Regions from separate parts of the Streptomyces sp. NPDC057543 genome, predicted to be linked through region 1. Evidence: predicted binding sites of a transcription regulator. Region 1 holds the regulator's gene; each other region holds the start of a gene.
What was found. Region 1 encodes HrcA, which represses chaperone genes, less so after heat shock. Its sites were predicted from a motif close to TTNGCACTCNGNNNNNCNGAGTGCNAA; they were not measured.

Region 1 (2,267 bases):
CCACGGCGGGGGAGCCGGGCACGAGCACTGCCAGGTCGTGGCCGCTGTGGGCGGGGCCCACGTTCGCCAGCAGCACCTGGCGGCCGCCCCCCAGATCGAGCGTCCACTCACCGCACACCTCGTGGTGCGGCGCCACCACGACTCCGGTGGCCTCCGCCGCGTCGTGCTCGGACACGCCGTGGCGTACCGCGGAGGCGTACAGGGCGTCCGCCCCGGACTTCAGCAGGCCCGCCATGCCGACCGCCCCGTACACCTGGGCGCCGGAGAACGCCGCGGTGCCCAGCACATGGTCGAAGTGCGGGTGGCTGAGTGCGATATGCGTCACCTTGCGGCCGAGCAGGGCCTGTGCCTGAGCCCGTACTTCGGCGCCTTCGCGGAGTGTCGATCCGGTGTCGTAGAGCAGAACTCCCTCCGCCCCGACCACCAGTGCGACGGTCGCATCCCATCCGGGAAGGCGCCGGCGGCCCATTCCGTGACCGAGTCGCTCCCAGCCGAACTCTTCCCAAGAGGCATCCATACCGCGACGCTATCGGCAACGACCTGCGCGGTCTCGGGGTAGCGTGGCCGGTCGCCCTTGCTAGGCCCCCACTCGGCCGCCGTACACTGGCCGGGGGGTTGCTGGCACTCGCGACGACAGAGTGCCAGGCGGATTCCTGGGAATGAACCAGGAACGGCCCGAGAACCACGAGGAACACAGCTGGAGGTGTGCGCGATGCTCAGCGAACGCAGACTCGAAGTGCTGCGCGCCATCGTCCAGGACTATGTCGGCACCGAGGAGCCCGTGGGTTCCAAGGCGCTCACCGAGCGGCACAAGCTGGGGGTCTCTCCGGCCACCGTCCGCAACGACATGGCGGTGCTGGAGGACGAGGGCTTCATCGCCCAGCCCCACACCAGTGCGGGACGTATCCCGACGGACAAGGGCTACCGGCTCTTCGTCGACAAGCTCGCGGGCGTCAAGCCCCTCTCGTCGCCGGAACGCCGTGCCATTCACAACTTCCTCGACGGCGCGGTCGACCTCGACGACGTCGTGGGTCGCACCGTACGGCTGCTCGCGCAGCTGACCCGGCAGGTCGCCATCGTGCAGTACCCCTCGCTGACCCGGTCCACGGTGCGGCATGTGGAGCTGCTGTCGCTGGCGTCCGCCCGGCTGATGCTCGTGCTGATCACGGACACCGGCCGGGTCGAACAGCGCATGATCGACTGCCCCGCCCCGTTCGGTGAGACGTCTCTCGCCGATCTGCGGGCCCGGCTCAACAGCCGGGTCGTCGGGCGCCGCTTCGCGGATGTCCCGCAATTGGTGCAGGATCTGCCGGACTCATTCGAGAGCGAGGACCGGGGAACGGTCTCCACCGTGCTCTCCACCCTGCTCGAAACCCTCGTCGAGGAGACGGAGGAGCGGCTGATGATCGGCGGCACCTCCAACCTCACCCGCTTCGGGCACGACTTCCCTGTGGTGATCCGGCCGGTGCTGGAGGCACTGGAGGAGCAGGTCGTGCTGCTGAAGCTGCTCGGCGAGGCCAAGGACTCGGGCATGACCGTACGAATCGGGCACGAGAACGCCCACGAGGGGCTCAACTCCACGTCCGTCGTCGCGGTCGGCTACGGTTCGGGCGACGAGGCAGTCGCCAAACTCGGCGTGGTCGGACCGACCCGCATGGACTACCCCGGAACGATGGGAGCGGTACGCGCAGTGGCACGTTACGTCGGACAGATCCTGGCGGAGTCGTAAGTGGCCACGGACTACTACGCCGTACTCGGCGTGCGCCGCGACGCATCTCAGGATGAGATCAAGAAGGCATTCCGGCGGCTCGCTCGCGAGCTGCATCCGGATGTGAACCCCGATCCGAAGACCCAGGAGCGGTTCAAGGAGATCAACGCCGCCTACGAGGTGTTGTCGGACGCGCAGAAGAAGCAGGTCTACGACCTCGGCGGTGACCCGCTGTCCGCCTCCGGCGGCGGTGGCGCGGGCGGATTCGGACAGGGTGGCTTCGGCAACTTCTCCGACATCATGGACGCGTTCTTCGGTACGTCGTCGCAGCGTGGACCCCGTTCGCGCACCCGGCGCGGCCAGGACGCGATGATCCGGCTGGAGATCGATCTCGCCGAGGCCGCGTTCGGCACCACGAAGGACATCCAGGTCGACACGGCGGTCGTCTGTACGACCTGCAACGGCGAGGGCGCCGCACCCGGCACCTCCGCCCAGACCTGTGACATGTGCCGCGGCCGCGGTGAGGTCTCCCAGGTCACCCGGTCCTTCCTCGGCCAGG
Region 2 (2,267 bases), on a different contig from region 1:
CGACTTGCCCTGGAATCTCATGAATTCCTCATAATCGGGCGTTCGGTGCTGCCCAGAATTCTCGTCCGATTGACCTGTTGCAGAGGGCAGTTGGGCAGATACATTCGGCCGCGGTCGACGCGTTCCGGCGCACGCACCCTCTCCTGTCGGAGGGTGAGTTCTGACCCGGGTCCGCGAAGTGCGGTCCTGTGCAAGGGCCAGTAATAGGGGAGTTAGGCATGGCTCAGGGCACCGTCAAGTGGTTCAACGCGGAGAAGGGGTACGGCTTCATCGCGGTCGACGGTGGTGCGGATGTTTTCGTCCACTACAGCGCGATCCAGATGGACGGGTACCGCACCCTCGAAGAGGGTCAGCGAGTTGAATTCGAGATCTCGCAGGGCCAGAAGGGGCCGCAGGCGGACATGGTCAAGCTCGCCGTCGGCTGAGCTCGACGCGGTCGGCCAACGACAATACTCACGCACTACTCACGCACGGAGGGTCCGTACCCCTGGGGTACGGACCCTCCGCGCGTCTGTGTGTCCGAGCGCCCGTGTCCGTGCGACGCGCGTCTGCGTGTCGTGTGTCCGGGGCTGTCCGAGGGGGGCCGTCGTTGTCCACATCCCGAGGCGGACGCTTGCACTCTCCGGGGTCGAGTGCTAATCATTGGCGTTAGCACTCTCCAGGTGAGAGTGACAGAACTTGGACCGGGCCGGTGAGGCCCGCAGGTCCGGTGGGGCAAGGAACCACCGGTCAGGCAGGCCGTCCGTCGCGGGCGCCACTCGGTCCGGAGCAATCCACCCCTGTCCGGGAGGACCACTTCACATGGCCAAGATCATCGCGTTCGACGAGGAGGCCCGGCGCGGTCTCGAGCGCGGCATGAACCAGCTCGCCGACGCCGTCAAGGTCACCCTTGGCCCCAAGGGTCGCAACGTCGTCCTTGAGAAGAAGTGGGGCGCCCCCACGATCACCAACGATGGTGTGTCCATCGCCAAGGAGATCGAGCTGGAGGACCCGTACGAGAAGATCGGTGCGGAGCTGGTCAAGGAGGTCGCCAAGAAGACGGACGACGTCGCCGGCGACGGTACGACCACCGCCACCGTTCTCGCCCAGGCTCTCGTCCGCGAGGGCCTGCGCAACGTCGCCGCGGGTGCCAACCCGATGGCCCTCAAGCGGGGCATCGAGAAGGCCGTCGAGGCCGTCTCCGCCGCCCTCCTGGAGCAGGCCAAGGACGTGGAGACCAAGGAGCAGATCGCTTCGACCGCCTCCATCTCCGCCGCCGACACCCAGATCGGCGAGCTCATCGCCGAGGCCATGGACAAGGTCGGCAAGGAAGGCGTCATCACCGTCGAGGAGTCCCAGACCTTCGGTCTGGAGCTGGAGCTCACCGAGGGTATGCGCTTCGACAAGGGCTACATCTCGGCGTACTTCGCCACGGACATGGAGCGCATGGAGTCGTCGCTGGACGACCCGTACATCCTGATCGTGAACTCCAAGGTCAGCAACGTGAAGGACCTCCTTCCGCTGCTGGAGAAGGTCATGCAGTCCGGCAAGCCGCTGCTGATCATCGCCGAGGACGTCGAGGGCGAGGCCCTGTCGACCCTGGTCGTCAACAAGATCCGTGGCACCTTCAAGTCCGTCGCCGTCAAGGCCCCGGGCTTCGGTGACCGCCGCAAGGCCATGCTCGGCGACATCGCCATCCTCACCGGTGGCACCGTCATCTCCGAGGAGGTCGGCCTCAAGCTGGAGAACGCCGGTCTCGACCTGCTCGGCCGCGCCCGCAAGGTCGTCATCACCAAGGACGAGACGACGATCGTCGACGGCGCCGGTGACACCGACCAGGTTCAGGGTCGCGTCAACCAGATCCGTGCCGAGATCGAGAACTCCGACTCGGACTACGACCGCGAGAAGCTCCAGGAGCGCCTCGCGAAGCTGGCCGGCGGCGTGGCCGTCATCAAGGCCGGTGCCGCGACCGAGGTCGAGCTCAAGGAGCGCAAGCACCGCATCGAGGACGCGGTGCGCAACGCCAAGGCCGCCGTCGAGGAGGGCATCGTCGCCGGTGGTGGCGTGGCTCTGCTCCAGGCCTCGGCCGTCTTCGAGAAGCTGGAGCTCTCGGGTGACGAGGCGACCGGCGCCAACGCCGTCAAGCTGGCGCTGGAGGCCCCGCTCAAGCAGATCGCCGTCAACGGTGGTCTTGAGGGCGGCGTCGTCGTCGAGAAGGTGCGCAACCTGGCCGTCGGCCACGGTCTGAACGCCGCGACCGGCGAGTACGTCGACATGATCGCCGAGGG
Region 3 (2,267 bases), on a different contig from region 1:
CCTCGGCGATGATCAGCAGCGGCTTGGAGCCACCGGCCTGGATGACCTTCTCCAGCAGCGGGAGCAGCTCCTGGATCGCGCCGATCTTGCCCTGGTGGATCAGGATGTACGGGTCGTCGAGGACGGCCTCCATACGCTCCTGGTCGGTCACCATGTACGGGGACAGGTAGCCCTTGTCGAAGGCCATGCCCTCGGTGAAGTCGAGGTCCAGGCCGAAGGTGTTGGACTCCTCGACGGTGATGACACCGTCCTTGCCGACCTTGTCCATCGCCTCGGCGATGAGCTCGCCGACCTGCGGGTCCTGCGCGGAGAGCGCGGCCACGGCGGCGATGTCGGTCTTGTCGTCGATCGGACGGGCGGTCGCGAGGAGCTCGTCGGAGACGGCCTTGACCGCGGCGTCGATGCCCTTCTTCAGGGCGGCCGGGGAAGCACCCGCGGCGACGTTGCGCAGACCCTCGCGGACGAGCGCCTGGGCCAGCACGGTGGCGGTGGTCGTACCGTCACCCGCGACGTCGTTGGTCTTGGTCGCCACCTCCTTCACCAGCTGGGCACCGAGGTTCTCGTACGGGTCGTCGAGCTCGACCTCGCGCGCGATGGTGACACCGTCGTTGGTGATGGTGGGTGCGCCGAACTTCTTGTCGATGACGACGTTGCGGCCCTTGGGGCCGATCGTCACCTTGACCGTGTCGGCAAGCTTGTTGACGCCGCGCTCAAGGGCGCGACGGGCGTCCTCGTCGAACTTCAGGATCTTCGCCATGGCTGCTGAGCTTTCCTCTCGAACGAACTGCGCCCCCGACCACCCGGCTGGTTATTCGCAGGGGGCCAGGGGCGCAGAACAGAAGCAAACGTGGGTGAATTACTTCTCGACGATCGCGAGCACGTCGCGGGCCGAGAGGACGAGGTACTCCTCGCCGTTGTACTTCACCTCGGTGCCGCCGTACTTGCTGTAGAGCACGACGTCGCCGGTCTTGACGTCGAGCGGAAGGCGCTCGCCGTTCTCGAAGCGGCCCGGGCCCACGGCCAGGACGACGCCCTCCTGGGGCTTCTCCTTGGCGGTGTCCGGAATGACCAGGCCGGAGGCCGTGGTCTGCTCGGCGTCGAGCGGCTGGACCACAATGCGGTCCTCGAGCGGCTTGATCGCAACCTTGGTGCTGGCGGTCGACACGATCCGGTCTCCCCCTTCGGAGATCTCACGGGGTAACAGTCTTTGGGTGGCGACCAGGTGGATCCGTCGTCGCGGGTGCCGGACCTGCCAGTCGCACAGTACTGCTGGCACTCTCCAGTGGTGAGTGCCAGCACCGAGACTATGACCGCGATTAGCACTCGGTCAAGCGGAGTGCCAATTCACGCGGTCGTGGCGTCCACCGGCGCCCTGCTCCCCGCCCCGAGCCCCGCGCCGACCGGGGCACCGCCCGGACAACAGTCCGGACAACACTGGGACAACGGTCGTACGGACCGCGGCGTTCCGTACGACCGTGTGAACATGACCGAATCTCCGTACCGGCAGTCGGCTCCGCGGGCCCTGCGGCCCCGGCACGGCTCGCGCGCCGTGAACGGCTGTCTCGATGTGGCGCTGGGTCTGCTGCTGGTGCTCCTGGAGGGGCTGATCTGCGCGGTCGCCGCCCACTCCCTGGCCCTGTCGCGGTGGGACCCCGGCGCTTCGGAGACGTCGGGCCCGCCGCCGATGGACTGGACGCCCGTCCTCGTCCTCGGCGGGATCGCGGTGGCGGTCGCACTGATCGCCGTGGTGCTGATCCGCGAGAACTGGCCCTGGGCGGGGGCGCTCCAGATCCCGGTCGTGCTCCTGCTGTGCGTGGCGGCGGTGCAGGTCGGGCACGAGGACTACCGCCGCGCGCACCCGGCGCCGGCCGCCACCCCTTCGGACCATCCCGGCCGGTCCGGCCGCCAGTGCCTCAGCGGCGGCGACAACCACGAGTGCCTGGACTCCGGCGGCTGAGGGCAGGCGATGACGACCAGCGCCCCCGATGCCCCGTGATCGCCGTGATCACCATGGCCACCACGGTCACGCCGGTCACTGCGGCCGCTGCGATCGTCCCGGGAGCCGTTCGGATGCGCCTGCGGGCCCACCGCGGGGGTCGGCGCCGGGCGGGTCACCTTCTGTGCGGCCTTGCGGCCCAGCCGTTCGATCGGGGCGACCGACTGCGCGCACCCGGCGGTGCCGGTCAGGAGCGCACCGGCTGCCAGCAGGCCGACGAGCACCCGGTACGCCCTTCTCATACGTAGTCCTCCAGCCGGGCCACGGCGTA

Region 2: the regulator HrcA is predicted to act here: its motif matches at 613-639, upstream of groL (chaperonin GroEL).
Region 3: the regulator HrcA is predicted to act here: its motif matches at 1,317-1,343, upstream of groES (co-chaperone GroES).

Annotation. Positions count from the first base shown of each region.
Region 1 covers NZ_JBHVFF010000466.1:707-2,973, reverse strand. Annotated here, with positions in the region: gene ACFU8Q_RS39810 (MBL fold metallo-hydrolase) at 1-517, opposite strand, end outside; gene hrcA (heat-inducible transcriptional repressor HrcA) at 713-1,729, shown strand; gene dnaJ (molecular chaperone DnaJ) at 1,730-2,267, shown strand, end outside.
Region 2 covers NZ_JBHVFF010000028.1:11,258-13,524, reverse strand. Annotated here, with positions in the region: gene ACFU8Q_RS07745 (cold-shock protein) at 219-425, shown strand; gene groL (chaperonin GroEL) at 802-2,267, shown strand, end outside.
Region 3 covers NZ_JBHVFF010000165.1:16,042-18,308, forward strand. Annotated here, with positions in the region: gene groL (chaperonin GroEL) at 1-757, opposite strand, end outside; gene groES (co-chaperone GroES) at 857-1,165, opposite strand; gene ACFU8Q_RS25345 (DUF6234 family protein) at 1,484-1,957, shown strand; partial or broken gene ACFU8Q_RS25350 (polysaccharide deacetylase family protein) at 2,235-2,267, opposite strand, start outside.